Regions from separate parts of the Micromonospora sp. CPCC 206171 genome, predicted to be linked through region 1. Evidence: riboswitches for the same ligand, from Rfam matches in the RefSeq annotation. Region 1 holds a riboswitch; each other region holds the start of a gene.
What was found. Region 1 has a riboswitch for cobalamin ahead of V6U89_RS19525 (CbtB domain-containing protein). Riboswitches for the same ligand answer to the same signal wherever they lie in the genome.
Positions count from the first base shown of each region.

Region 2: it holds a riboswitch for cobalamin, as region 1 does, so the genes downstream of both, bluB (5,6-dimethylbenzimidazole synthase) here and V6U89_RS19525 (CbtB domain-containing protein) in region 1, are expected to answer to the same signal.
Region 3: it holds a riboswitch for cobalamin, as region 1 does, so the genes downstream of both, V6U89_RS17820 (ribonucleoside-diphosphate reductase subunit alpha) here and V6U89_RS19525 (CbtB domain-containing protein) in region 1, are expected to answer to the same signal.

Region 1 is NZ_JBAKHT010000017.1:20,056-24,597, forward strand. It holds gene V6U89_RS19505 (RNA polymerase sigma-70 factor) at 1-112, opposite strand, end outside; gene V6U89_RS19510 (carboxymuconolactone decarboxylase family protein) at 281-766, shown strand; gene V6U89_RS19515 (hypothetical protein) at 1,038-1,442, shown strand; gene V6U89_RS19520 (hypothetical protein) at 1,688-2,515, shown strand; cobalamin riboswitch at 2,898-3,046, shown strand; gene V6U89_RS19525 (CbtB domain-containing protein) at 3,146-3,283, shown strand; gene V6U89_RS19530 (CbtA family protein) at 3,313-4,065, shown strand; gene V6U89_RS19535 (histidine phosphatase family protein) at 4,062-4,542, shown strand, end outside.
Region 2 is NZ_JBAKHT010000014.1:109,476-114,017, reverse strand. It holds gene V6U89_RS17810 (DNA glycosylase AlkZ-like family protein) at 1-687, shown strand, start outside; gene bluB (5,6-dimethylbenzimidazole synthase) at 739-1,365, opposite strand; cobalamin riboswitch at 1,401-1,598, opposite strand; gene V6U89_RS17800 (hypothetical protein) at 1,722-2,195, shown strand; gene V6U89_RS17795 (crotonase/enoyl-CoA hydratase family protein) at 2,254-3,015, shown strand; gene V6U89_RS17790 (dihydrolipoyl dehydrogenase family protein) at 3,008-4,492, opposite strand.
Region 3 is NZ_JBAKHT010000014.1:116,453-120,994, reverse strand. It holds gene V6U89_RS17835 (LysM peptidoglycan-binding domain-containing protein) at 1-463, shown strand, start outside; gene V6U89_RS17830 (Rieske 2Fe-2S domain-containing protein) at 482-1,321, opposite strand; gene V6U89_RS17825 (glycoside hydrolase family 19 protein) at 1,479-2,573, opposite strand; cobalamin riboswitch at 2,924-3,067, shown strand; gene V6U89_RS17820 (ribonucleoside-diphosphate reductase subunit alpha) at 3,222-4,542, shown strand, end outside.

The sequences.
Region 1 (4,542 bases):
TGAACAGCAGGTTGCGGTGGGCGAGGAACGCCTCGGTGGCGAGGTCCGGGCGGTCGTCGCGGGCGCTGCCCCTGCCACGAGCGTCGGGTGCGGTCTGCGACGTGCCGGCCATGGGTGACTCCTGTTCACTCGCGCCTGTGTCACCCACCAGATGCCGGACCCCGCCGTCGTGTGACACCGAGACCCTGTGGCGGGTGCCACGTACTCACACCGTCACAGGGATCTGATCGTCGGCATCTCGTGTTCGTCCAGTGCCACACCACGAGGAAGGGCTTCAATCATGGACGCTCGGTTCAACATGTTCGACAACGAGATCGCCGTCAAATTCTTCAGGCGGTTCGCCAACGCCAGCCTGGTGATCCATCAGTCGCCGCTGCCGAGCTCCACGCAGGAGTTGGTGTCGCTGCGGGCCAGCCAGATCAACGGCTGCGGCTGGTGCATCGACATGCACACCAAGGAGGCCGCGGCCGCCGGTGAAACCGCGGTCCGGCTCAACCTGGTCGCCGCCTGGCGCGAGTCCGCCGTTTTCACCGAGGCCGAGCGGGCCGCGCTGGCGCTCGCCGAGGAGGGCACCCGGCTCGCCGACGCCCACCACGGCGTGTCCGACGAGACGTGGGCACAGGTACGCAAGCACTACGACGACGACCAGATCGCCGCGCTGGTCTCCCTGGTCGCCGTGATCAACGCGGCCAACCGGCTCGCGGTGATCGTGCACCAGCAGGGGGGTTCCTACGAGCCCGGCATGTTCGCCGCCGCGTTCAACTGATCAGCGGACGAATCCGGCCCGGCCCAGGATCAGTCGGTCCGGGCCGGGCCGGCGGATGTGCGGGCGTCACCTGGCAACGTTGCCGGCAGGCGGGCGAGCAACTCGCGCCCGGGTTCACCGCCGTCATCGACCCCGACGGCGGCGTACTCGCCGGGCCGAACCACGGCGCGAGACGCTTCTCGTCACCGAGGTCGAAAGTCGCCGGCGGCATTGCACCGGTCGTCACTCGATCAGTCACCCGAAGGGCATGTGACGCCGTTATGCTGCCGCCGTGCGAGCCGTCTGGTTGATGGAGGCAGGCGCCATTCTCAGCCTTGCCAACGTCGCGGCCGGTTGGAGCTGGGCCTTGGCTGATGCCGATCTTCGTATCGGCACCTCCGCCCCTCCGGGCATCGACTGGAGCCAGGCGAGCGTGTTGTTGGGCGTGCCGGCGACAGTGACGCTCGTATTGGTGACGGCCGCTGTCCGACGTTCGATGGCTCTGCTACGGGTGGGTGCCGTCGCGATGGGACTGCTGTTCATCGCCTGTGGTTGGGCGCTGCTCATCGACCATGCAGGGATGGACGGGGCCCGCCTCGCTCCATGGGCATGGGCCGCCCATCTGATCGCTATGTTCCTCGGCCTGCCCACTGTTCTCATCGCGCTGTGGCTGCACCACCGTGACAGCCGACACTGAGGCCCCACCTCGTGTGGCGGGCCGACCCGGCCGATGCCGGCCGGAGGTCGCCAGCAGGCCGGACCATCGGCTTGGCTGGCCGCACGCAGTTCACCCAACCCAAACGCCACCGGGCCGTGGCCACCAGGTTCGACAAGCTGGCCCGTGCGCTACGAGGCCGCACTCCACGTCGTCGGAGTCAACGAATGGCTCTCACCCGAGCCAGGGGTGACACGCGGCTCGACAGGCGGCCGCACACTGACGGCATGCTGATCGCGTTGGGCGTGCTCGCCGTCGCCGTGCCGGGCGCGCTCGGCTGGTTCGTGGGCGAAGCGCTGGGCGGGCACGGCGAGGTGGGCCTGGCCGTGGTGTACGGCATCGGCGTGCTGCTGTGGGCGCTGCTCGACGAGCACACCGGCGGGGCCACCTTCACGGCGATCCTCGCCTTCGTGGTCGGCCTGCCGATCGTGTACGTCGTGGTTGTCGCGGTCAAACTGCTCGTCCTGGCATTCGGTCTCGCCGACCTGAACGCTCGCGCCATCCTCCTGTCCAGCCTGCTGAGCGCGCTGGTCGGCACGGGAATCAGCGTCGGGCTCTCGCTCGTCGGCGCGTTCAAGCGGGCGACGGAGCCGTCGGCCGGCCGGCGCCCGGCCGACCTGGAAGAGTCGTTCCTGTCCGGCCTGTCGTTCCGGATGCCGCTGGCGCTGCTCATCGCCGGCCTGATGGACCTACCCGACACCCCGGCGGCGCGGGTCGTGACCGGTACGGCGTGGGGCGTCGCCGCGGCGGTCTGCGCAGTCCTGTACACCGGGCTGGTGGACCGGGAGCCGATCCGGCGCGCGTGGTTCCACATCGTCATGGCACAGGTCATCCTCCTGGCCTGCGGCCTGTTCGCCGTCATCCAGAGCCTCGGCGAGGCGAACCTGGTCGACGAGGCCGCGCAGCTCGCCGTGCCGGCCAGCGCGGCGTGTGGCGCGACGTATCTCCTGGCGCTGCTCGGCGCCACCGCCGCCCGCCTGTTGCCCCGGCGCGCCCCGGCCATGGGCGAGCCGACGCCGTCGAGTGCGGCATCAACCGTCGCAATCAACGAGTAGCCGTCCAGGATGCGGATCTGCCGCTCGGGCGGGAACTCCTCCGCGCCGCACAGCGCCTGGACGATGAGGCCGAGCGCGAAAGACGGGACAGCGGCCCGCGATATCGTCCGGATCAAGCGTGGCAACTCTTGGGATGGTTTTCTCCGGCAGACGCCGACTCCTTGGGCACGGACGAGCTGTGCCCTCGAGATACTCGATCGTGGCCAGCATCAGCGCAGGAGTGATGCCGCTCCCATCCGCCGATTCTTCAACAGCCAGGACGGACCTGTCATCGGCGAGAAGCGGAACGGGCCTGCATCGAGACTCACGCTGCCTTCCTGGTGCATCGCCCCCGCCGCAGTTTGCCCGCTGCGCCTGCCAAGTATTTGTTGACCGGTCGGCATCGCGTCGGTACGGTCATGACGCCATCTGCGGCGTCGCGAGGGAAACCGGTGGGAATCCGGTGCGGTCGCGCCACTGTGAGCGGCCTTCCTTTCGATGATGGAGACGAGGTCGCGAGTCAGGACACTCCTTCGTCGCAGTCCTTTCGTAGGGGACGCGCCATCCCCAGGAGGTCGACTCGTCATGTCCAGTGCTACTCCGGCTCGCCCGCTGACTCATCCTGCCGTCTCCCCCCGGATGGTGTGGGCGGTGCTGACCATCGTCGCCGTCCTGCTGCTCCTGACGTACCTCGTGGCCTTCGACCAGGGGGCCGTTTCGCGCAGCGGCATGTACCTGCACGAACTGATGCACGACGGCCGGCACCTGCTCGGCGTCCCGTGCCACTGAGCGCCGCCGCGATGCCTACCTTCACAGCTGTGCTGCTGCGTGGTCTCCTTGCCGGGTTGGTCGCCGGCCTGCTCGCCGGGGCCTTCGCCTATGTCGCCGGTGAACCCCGCGTCGAGGCGGCGATCGCAATCGAGGAACAGGCTGTTCACGCCGATCCGGTGACCGGCGACGACCACCACGCCGACGAGTTGGTCAGCCGCGAAGGCCAACGCGCTGGACTGTTCCTCGCCACCGGATTGTTCGGCGTCGCCATGGGCGGCCTGTTGTCCATCGCGTACGCACTGCTACGGCGACGGCTGCGGATCCGCCACGACGCCCACGCCGCCCTCGCTCTGGCCGGTGCGGCCCTGCTCGGTGCTGTGATCGTGCCGTTCGGCAAATATCCGGCCAACCCACCTGCGGTTGGTAACCCCGACACGATCAACCAGCGCACCGGCAGCTACCTGGCAATGGTGATCCTCGGCCTGGTCGCCGTGTGGGCCGGCGCCCTCGCCTACCGATCCATGCGGGCCGGGACACCACAATGGGTACGCTGTGCCGCCGCTCTCGCTGGCTTCCTGGCCACGGTGACGGTCGGCTACCTGATGCTGCCATCGTTCAACGAGGTGCCCGCGGACTTCCCGGCGGGACTGCTGTGGAACTTCCGTCTCGCCTCCCTTGGCACCCAGCTGGTGATGTGGGCTGGCATCGGGCTTGCCTTCGCCGCGCTGCTGCAGGGTAGTCACAAGAAGCCCACCGGCAGCGAGCCCACACCTGAGACGATCGTTCCTGCCCGATCGTGACCACGACCAGGCTTCAGCTGGTCGCCCACGCGCCCACCCGTGCCCTACGACTGGTCACCTTCGGCGGCGGAAACGTGGACCTGGACGAGGGCGGCCGACGTGCCGCCCTCGCCCTGGCCAACCAATCCCCCGCCCACAAGGGCGAGAGCCGCTGCGTGAGCAGTCCCGCTGCGGCGGCTGTCCAAACCGCGATGGCATGGGGGCTGAGACCGACGATCGAAACCGCGATCGCCGATTGCGACTACGGAGACTGGACCGGTCGCACGCTCGACGAGGTCGCCGCGGCACACCCGAACGACCTGCAGGAATGGCTCACCGACCCTGATGCCGCACCACACGGGGGAGAAAACCTCACCGCGTTCATCGACCGCGTCGGCCACTGGCTTCACGCACAGACCGCCCGATGCGAGCGAATCACCGCGATCACTCACGCGGCAGTGGTCCGCGCCGCGGTGATCAACGTCCTGCAGGCACCGC
Region 2 (4,542 bases), on a different contig from region 1:
CGCGACTCCGGGCCGCTGCTCTCGCGGGAGGTGCCGGACCGCAGCGAGGTGCCGTGGCCGTCGACCGGTTGGACGAACAACCGCAACGTCACCCAGCTGCTGGAGATCCTCGCCGCCCGGGGCGAGATCGCCGTCTTCGACCGGGTCGGCCGGCAACGCCGGTGGGACCTGGCCGAGCGGGTCTACCCGGCCGGCACGACGGCCCTTCCGGCGGACGAGGCCCGGCGGACGCGCGACGCACGGCGGTTGCGTTCGCTGGGCATCGCCCGGGCGGCGGTCGTCGGGGAGGCCGGTGAACCGGCGCAGGTCGAGGGCACCGCCGGCGGGTGGCGGGTCGACCCGGCGGCCCTCGGTCAGCCGTTCGCCGGCCGTACCGCGCTGCTGTCGCCGTTCGACCGGCTGATCCACGACCGGAAGCGGACCCGGGAGCTCTTCGACTTCGAGTACGTCCTGGAGATGTACCTGCCGAAGGCGAAGCGCCGCTGGGGCTACTTCGCACTGCCCGTGCTGCACCACGACCGCCTCGTCGGCAAGGTGGACGCCACGGCCGACCACCGCGCCGGAATCCTGCGGGTGCACGCGATCCACCAGGACGTCCCGTTCGACCCCGACGTCACCGCGGCGGTGGACGCCGAGCTGGCGGCGCTGGCGGACTGGCTCGGCCTGGCCGCGGTCAGCGTGGCGTGAAGAGTTGTCGTCGCTGGGACGACGACAACTCTTCACACAGTTCGCGACGGGTCAGCGACCGCCCACCCAGCGATCGGTGTGCAGGGCCTCGGCCAGCGGGCGCTTCTGCCGCCAGCCGTGCCGGGCCAGGTCGGGCACCTGCTCCAGGTGCGTCACCGGCCCCACGCAGAGCCAGGCCACCGGCCGGATGCCGGCGGGAATGCCCAGCAGGTCGGCCAGGAACGGCTCCCGGTAGAAGGAGACCCACCCGACGCCGAGACCCTCGGCGGTGGCGGCCAGCCAGAGGTTCTGGATGGCCAGGCAGACCGAGTAGAGGCCGGCGTCGGCGATGGCGTGCCGGCCCAGCACGGCCGGGCCGCCCCGCGACGGGTCGTAGGTCACCACGATCGACATGGTCGACTCCAACACGCCGTCGATCTTGATGCGGGCGAACCGTGCCGCCGCCTCGCCGGAGAGGGTGGCCGCGAAGGTGTCCCGTTCCGTCCGGACGTGCTCGTGGAAGCGGCGGCGCAGCCCGGCGTCCCGGACCAGGACGAAGTCCCACGGCTGCGAGTAGCCGACGCTGGGCGCCGCGTGCGCGGCGTCGAGGACGCGGTGCAGGGTGTCGTCCGGCACCGGCGCCCCGGTGAACTCGGCCCGGACGTCACGGCGACGGTGGATGGCGGTGTAGAGGTCCACGGCAGGCTCCCGCTGCGCAAGCCCACCCCGGACGGGTGGGCGGTCGACGCGAGGCCGGTCTTCGGACTCCCGGATCGACGCCTGGCCGCCCGCCTTCCCAGCCGTACGGCCAGTGGCTGCGCTCTCGCGCGTGGACGGTGGCTCCCCGGTCACCGCGGCGGGCCCGTGCCGGACTCGCACCGGCTTCCCGATTCTCCCCGCGCACGCGGGGCACCTCGCATGATCGTTGCCGTCGGCGATGCTACCGGCCCGGCACGGCGGAACGGGCATGCGCACCCGGGTTGCCGCGCCCTAGAGGGACGGGCTCCCGGGTCGATCCGACCGCCGGGAAGACACACCACCACGGGGGAACCACCATGACGAACCGCCCTGCCCGCGTCGTCCGTACCGTGCTGAGCCTGGTCGTCGCCGCCGGAGTCGCGGCCGGCTGCCAGCCGGCGGAACAGGAGAAGACTCCGGCCGCCGCCTCGTCGGCGACCGGCGCGCCCAGCCCGACGGTCGACGTCGCCGCGAACAGCAAGCAGGTCTGCGACGCGGCGCTCGCGGTGGCCAAGGAGCACTTCGTCGGGATGGCCGACGACGCCATCGCGGCCATCGACAAGCCGGTCAGCGCCAAGGAGGCCGGCGAGAAGGTCCGCGCCCACTACACGGCGATGGCGGAAGGGCTGCGCAAGGAGGCCGCCCGCGCCGCCGACCCGCAGGTGCGCACGGCGGTGGAGAACCTGGCCGGCGCGATCGAGAAGCGGCTGACCGGCCCGAACGCCACCAAGGTCGAGGCGCCGGACCTGGAACCGACCCTGAAGGCGCTCGACACCACCTGCAGCCACTGACCCATCGGGCGCCGGCACGCCCTGGCGCGCCGGCGCCGCCGGGCGGCATGCTGTGCCGATGGCCGTACACGTCACGCACGACGGACCGGTGACCACGGTGATCCTCGACCGGGCGGCGTCGCGCAACGCCGTCGACGGTCCCACCGCGCGGGCGCTCGCCGACGCGTTCCGCGCCTTCGAGGCAGATCCGGAGGCCCGGGTCGCGGTGCTCTGGGGCGCCGGCGGCACGTTCTGCTCCGGCGCCGATCTCAAGGCGATCGGTACGCCCAGCGGCAACCGGGTCGAGCCGGACGGCGACGGTCCAATGGGTCCGACCCGGATGTCGCTGTCCAAGCCGGTCGTCGCCGCGATCTCCGGGTACGCCGTGGCGGGCGGCCTGGAACTGGCGCTCTGGTGCGACCTGCGGGTCGCCGAGTCCGACGCGGTGCTCGGGGTGTTCTGCCGGCGCTGGGGCGTACCGCTGATCGACGGCGGGACGGTCCGGCTGCCGAGGTTGATCGGGGAGAGCCGGGCGATGGACCTGATCCTCACCGGCCGCCCGGTGCCCGCCGAGGAGGCGTACGCGATGGGGTTGGTCAACCGGTTGGTCGCGCCGGGTGAGGCGCGGGCGGAGGCCGAGCGGTTGGCCGCCGAGATCGCCCGCCATCCCCAGACCTGCCTGCGCAACGACCGCGCGTCGGTGCTCGCCACCGCCGGCCTGGCCGAGCCGGAGGCGCTCGCCACCGAGTTGGCGTACGGCGTGCGGTCGCTGGACACGGACGCGGTGGCCGGCGCGGCTCGGTTCGCCGCCGGCGCCGGCCGCCACGGCACCGTCAGCTGAGGTCGCGCAGGGCGTCCTCGATCGCCCGGTGGAACGTCGGGTACGCGTAGATCATGTGCCGGAGGTGGCTCAACGGCACCGCCGCGTGCACCGCCACCACCAGCGCCGACAGCACCTCGCCGCCGGCCGGGCCGACCGAGGTCGCGCCGACCAGCACGCCCTGGTCGGCGTCCGCGACGAGCTTGATGAAGCCCTCGTTGCCGGCCTTGTGGATCCAACCCCGGGCGGACGACGACAGCTGGGCGAAGCCGACCTGCACGTTGATGCCGCGCTGGCGGGCCTGGTGCTCGGTGAGCCCGACCGCACCGACCTCCGGATCGGTGAAGGTGACCCGGGGCAGCGCCCGGTAGTCGGCGCGGGGCAGGGTACCGGCGGCACCGCTCGGGCCCGTCGCGGTCATCGCGCCGCCGACCGCGCTGGCCGCGCCCATCGCACCGCCCACCACGCTGGCCGTCCCGCTCGGGTCGGGGCCGCCGGCGGCGTGCCGGGTGCGGTCCAGCACGTCGGCGATGACGATCGCCGCCTGGTACATCGCGATGTGGGTGAAGGCTCCCTCACCGGTGACGTCGCCGACCGCCCAGACACCGTCGGTCACCCGCATCTGCCCGTCGACCGGCAGGTAGCGCTGCCCGGGGTCGACGCCGATCGTGTCCAGGCCCAGCTCCTCCAGGTGCGCCCGGCGCCCGGTGACCACCAGCAGCCGCTCCGCGTGGAACGCGTCGTCGCCGCCGTGCACGGTGAAGGTGGCACCGTCGTGGCTGACCCGATCCGCCTTGACGCCGGTGTGGATCTCCACCCCGTCGGCGCGCAGCGCCTTCTCGGCCACCTCGGAGGACTCGGGCTCCTCGACCGCGAGTACCCGGTCCGCCGCCTCGACCACCGTCACCCGTACGCCGAACCGGGCGAACACCTGCGCCAGCTCCAGCCCGATCGCGCCGCCGCCGAGGACCAGCAGCGATTCGGGCAGCTCCTCGGCCTCGATCGCCTGGTGGTTCGTCCAGTACGGCGTGTCGGCCAGCCCGTCGATCGGCGGTACGGACGGCCGGGTGCCGGTGCCGAGCACGATCCCGTGGCGGGCCTGGACGACCTGGTCGCCGACGCGTACCCGGCCGGGGCCGTCGAGCCGGGCGCTGCCGCGCAGGAACCGCCCACCCCGGCCGGTGAACCGGTCGACCGCCACCGTGTCGTCCCAGGTGTCGGTGGCCTCCTCGCGGATCCGCTTGGCCACCGGTGCCCAGTCCGGCTGGACCTGGGCCGAGCCGGCCAGCTCGTTGACGCGCCGCGCCTCGGCGAGCGCGTTCGCCGCCCTGATCATCATCTTGCTGGGGATGCACCCCCAGTACGGGCACTCCCCGCCGACCAGGTCCCGTTCGATGCCGACGACGCTCAGGCCAGCCTCGGCGAGCCGCCCGGCCACCTCCTCGCCGCCGACGCCCAACCCGACCACGACCACGTCCACCACTTCCGGCTCCGCCATGCCGTCAGCATTCCCCAGCCACCGGACGCCGGCCAGCGGACCGCACGGGA
Region 3 (4,542 bases), on a different contig from region 1:
CAAGCTGCCCGCGCGGGCCGAGGACGACGGCGTGCGCAAGCACGCGACCGGACGGCTGGTGGCGGGCCCGTCGTCGCCGCGCAAGCCGTCGCCGCATCCGCCGGCCGCGTCTCCGAAGCAGCCGCCGCGCAGCACGCCGGTCCCCGACGAGCAGGCCGGGCCGGGTACGCCGGGCGGCCAGGTGGGACCGGGCGGGATTGACGCGACGCCGGGTCAGCCGGCCCCGCAGACGATGCCGCCGCAGGTGGAACGGCCGGCAGGGGCGCCGCCGGCGATGGCGGCCGGGGCGTCGCGGGCCACCGACGACGAGGGGATGAACCGGCCCCTCGCGGTCTCCGCGGTGCTCGCCGTGGCCAGCATCGTCGGCGCGCAGATCGGCGCGGTGCTCGGGCTGCGCCGCCGCCCGGTCCGGGCCGCCGCGGCCGCCCGCGCGCTGGTCTCCGGCCGCCACCGCCGCGACTGACCAGGGGTACGTGCGAGGTCAGGGCAGCTTGGTCTGGAGGATGCCGTCGACCACCCGGGTCGGCAGAAGCTGCTGGTCGTTCGCGGCCGGGCCGTGCACGACCTCGCCGCCGTTGAGCCGGAACGCGGAGCCGTGCCACGGGCAGACCACGCAGGTATGGCCGCCGATCTCCTGCACGTCACCCTCGCCGAGCGGGCCGCTCTGGTGCGGGCAGCGCTCCAGCATCACGGTGACGTCGTCGCCGTGCCGGTAGAGGATCACCGAGACGTCGTCCACCTCGCGGGTGATCAACTCGCGCTGCGGCAGCGTCGCCAGGTCGGCGATGGCCTTCCATTCGTCGGTCATCCGGTGCAGCTCGGAGATGCTCTGGCTGACCTGGGCGCCCTGCTTGTACGCCAGGTGCCCGCCGATGTACGCCCCGGTGCTGGCCGCGCTCAGCCCCAGGTACGCCAGCGCCCGCCCCATGCCGTGCCGGCCGCGCATCCGGGCGGCGAGCGAGCTGGCGTAGAACACCAGCGCGACGGAGTTGGAGGCGGCGTGCACCAGCCCGACGCGGCGCTGGTCCCGGGCCAGGGCGGCCCAGTCGTTCAGCCCGGCGACGGCGGCCGGGAGGGCGCTCACCGTGCCCAGCCCGACCAGGGTGGTCGCGGCCTTGCGCTGGCCGGGCAGCAGGTCCAGCACGGCGGCGCTGATCCAGGCGCCCACCGGCACCTGCACCATCGCCGGGTGCAGCGGATGGCCCAGCCAGACGCCGTGCAGCAGGTCACGGACCCGCTGCCCGCGCAGGGTCGACTGGACGGCCCGCTGGAGCCGGTCGCCGACCGGGTCCAGCGCGGCGTTCTGCTCGATCTTGTTCATCAGCGCTCGCACGTTCCCCGACTTCCCGGCAGATGCGGGCGCAAACCGGGCGACGGGGACGAATTCCGCCGCCCGGTCCACTCAGCGCCAGTCGTCGACCTCGGGGTGGAGGTGGCCACAGCGGGGGTACGGCCCAGGGCCGCACCCCCGCTGGATGTCAGCAGTACAGATTGACGCCCGGGTCCACGCCCAGGATCTGCGCGAACCGCTGGTAGGTGGTGACCCGGTTCTGCACGGTGGCCGGGTTGCGGCCGTCGCACTCCAGGGCGCCGTTGATGCTGCGGATGGTGCCGCCGAAGCCCTGTGAGCCGAGAATCGCCGAGTGCGCGGGCTGGCTGTTCGGACCGTTCTGGGTCATCCAATACCAGACGCCGGTCTGCCACGCCACCGACGACTCGTTCTTGACCCGGTCCGGGTTGTTCAGCAGGTCGATCCCCAGCGCGTCACCGGCGGCCTTGTAGTTGAAGTTCCAGCTCAGCTGGATCGGGCCCCGACCGTGGTAGGCCGACTGGCCCGCCGGGCAGCCGTAGGGCTGGGAGCGGTCGCAGTACAGCGGCCAGTTCGCCTGGTTCTGCTCCTCGACGTAGCGCAGCTGGCCCGACTCATGGTCGATGTTGGCAAGAAACGCCGCCGCCTCACGCTTGCGCGCGGTGGCATCGCCGGTGCCGGTGAACGCCGGATACTTGCGGGCCGCGTCGATCAGCCCGGCGTACGAGTAGAACGGGATGCGCAGCGGGAACATCTGGTTGTACTGCGCCTCGCTGACCGGGAACCCGTTGGTGCCGCCACCCGGAGGCGGAGTGGTGCCGCCCCCGCCGGAGCAGGTGTACGGCTCCCAGTACCAGGTGCTGATGACCGGGTCGTACCCGGGATTCTCGTGCTTCGCCCGGTAGTGGTTGCCGTTGGTGTAGCGCACGATCGAGCCGGCCGGGTAGAAGGTGCCCGCCGTCCAGTTCGGGTAGTTGCAGGTGCCGCCGCCTCCGCCACCACCGCCTGCACCGCAGGGACCGTTGTCCTGCCACACTCCGGAGCCACCGGTGCTGGGCGTCTCGTACTGCGTCCACCACTTCGCGGTCCAGTTCCGGCCCTGGTGCGAGACGCGCATGGAAGCGGTGTAGACCGCACTGTTGTTGTACGGCGCCGCGCAGGCTTCGGCCGCAGCCGACGGCGTGGTCGGCAGCAGCGCCGCAGCGGCACCCGCGACGGCCACGCCGACCGTCGCGATGATTGCCATCAGGCGTCTTCTGAACATGGTGGGGGCCACCTTTCGGCAGGGTCGTGGACACGACGGAAGCAGAGCATCGAGTCCCTTGGATATACCGCAGGCGAGACCTTACTGTAAACAAAGTTCTATATTCAATCCCCTTGCCTGGGTGGCGGCGGCCGACAGCCGTCATGTCCGTCCGTGACCATCCACCGCGCTGACGGGGTCGGCCACCGTCCAGGTTGTACGTGGCTCGGAATTTCTCGCCGGCGCGACACGCCCACACCATATGGTGTGTTGGCTTTTTGCCACCCACTACATCTAGGATCACTTTCACTGCTGGTGTGACCCCCCGAGGGTCCGCCAGGCGTCGACGTCCGCCAGGCGTCGCGCCGAACAGGGAACCCGGTGCGAATCCGGGACTGCCCCGCAGCGGTGAGCGGGAACGACCGCCGTCACGAGCACTGGGCCCGACGGGGCCCGGGAAGCGACGGCCAGTAGGCGAACGCGCCGGACGCGTCTGCCCGCGAGTCCGAAGACCTGCCAGCAGGGCGTGCCCACCGGGCGCGCGGACCACCTCGGGGCCTCGTGGGAGGGCCGTCGAGCCGTACGGAGCATCGCCGGCACACCGACCGGCGGCGATCCGGCGTGCCGTCGTGCCCTCCCGCGGTCCACACCGACCACCCAGGAGAGCACGTGACGGCGTCATCCACCATCGCCCCACCCCCGGTCGGGGCACTGCGGGACCTGCTGCACCGACACCACCACGACCTGCCCGACACCGACCCGGAGCGGATTCTCGCCCTGGTCTCCTCGGGGCGCACCGCCGGCGCGGACACCGACGAGCTGACCGGGCTGGCCATCGCGGCGGCGGCCGGGCTCAGCGCCGAGGAGCCCGGGTACGCCCGGCTGGCCGCCCGCCTGCTCGCCGGGCGGATCGCCGACGAGACCACCGGCCAGGGCATCGACAGCTTCAGCGACAGCGTCGCCGCCGCGTACGCCGAAGGGTTGCTGGACGCGGGCTTCGCCGGCTTCGTCGCGACGCACGCGGCCGCCCTCGACGCCCTGGTCGACCACGCCGGCGACGACGTCTTCGAGTACTTCGGACTGCGCACCCTGCACGACCGCTATCTGCTGCGTCATCCGCGCAGCCGGGCGGTGCTGGAACGGCCGCAGCACTTCTGGCTGCGGGTGGCCACCGGCCTGTCCGACACCGTGGAGCAGGCCGGCGAGCTGTACCGGCTGATGTCCCGGCTGGCCTACCTGCCCAGCTCGCCGACGCTGTTCAACGCCGGCGCCCGGCACCAGCAGCTCTCCTCCTGCTTCCTGGTCGACTCGCCTCGGGACCAGCTGGACTCGATCTACGAGCGCTACACCCAGGTGGCGAAGCTGTCCAAGTTCGCCGGTGGGATCGGCATCTCGTGGTCCCGGGTGCGCTCGCGGGGGTCGCTGATCCGGGGCACCAACGGCCGCTCCAACGGCATCGTGCCCTGGCTGCGCACCCTCGACGCCAGCGTCGCGGCGGTCAACCAGGGCGGCCGGCGCAAGGGCGCGGCCTGCGTCTACCTGGACACCTGGCACGCCGACATCGAGGAGTTCCTGGAGCTGAAGGACAACACCGGCGACGAGGCCCGGCGTACGCACAACCTGAACCTGGCCAACTGGGTGCCGGACGAGTTCATGCGCCGGGTCGAGGCGGACGCCGACTGGTCGCTGTTCGACCCGAAGGAGGTGCCGGAGCTGGCCGACCTGTGGGGCGCGGAGTTCGACGCCGCGTACCGGGCGGCGGAGGCGGCCGGCAAGGCGGTGCGGACGCTGCCGGCCCGCACGCTGTACGGCCGGATGATGCGCACCCTGGCGCAGACCGGCAACGGCTGGATGACCTTCAAGGACGCGGCGAACCGCACCTGCAACCAGGTCGGCGCGGGCGGCGGCGTGGTGCACCACTCCAACCTGTGCACCGAGATCCTGGAGGTGACCAGCGACGACGAGACGGCCGTCTGCACGCTCGGCTCGG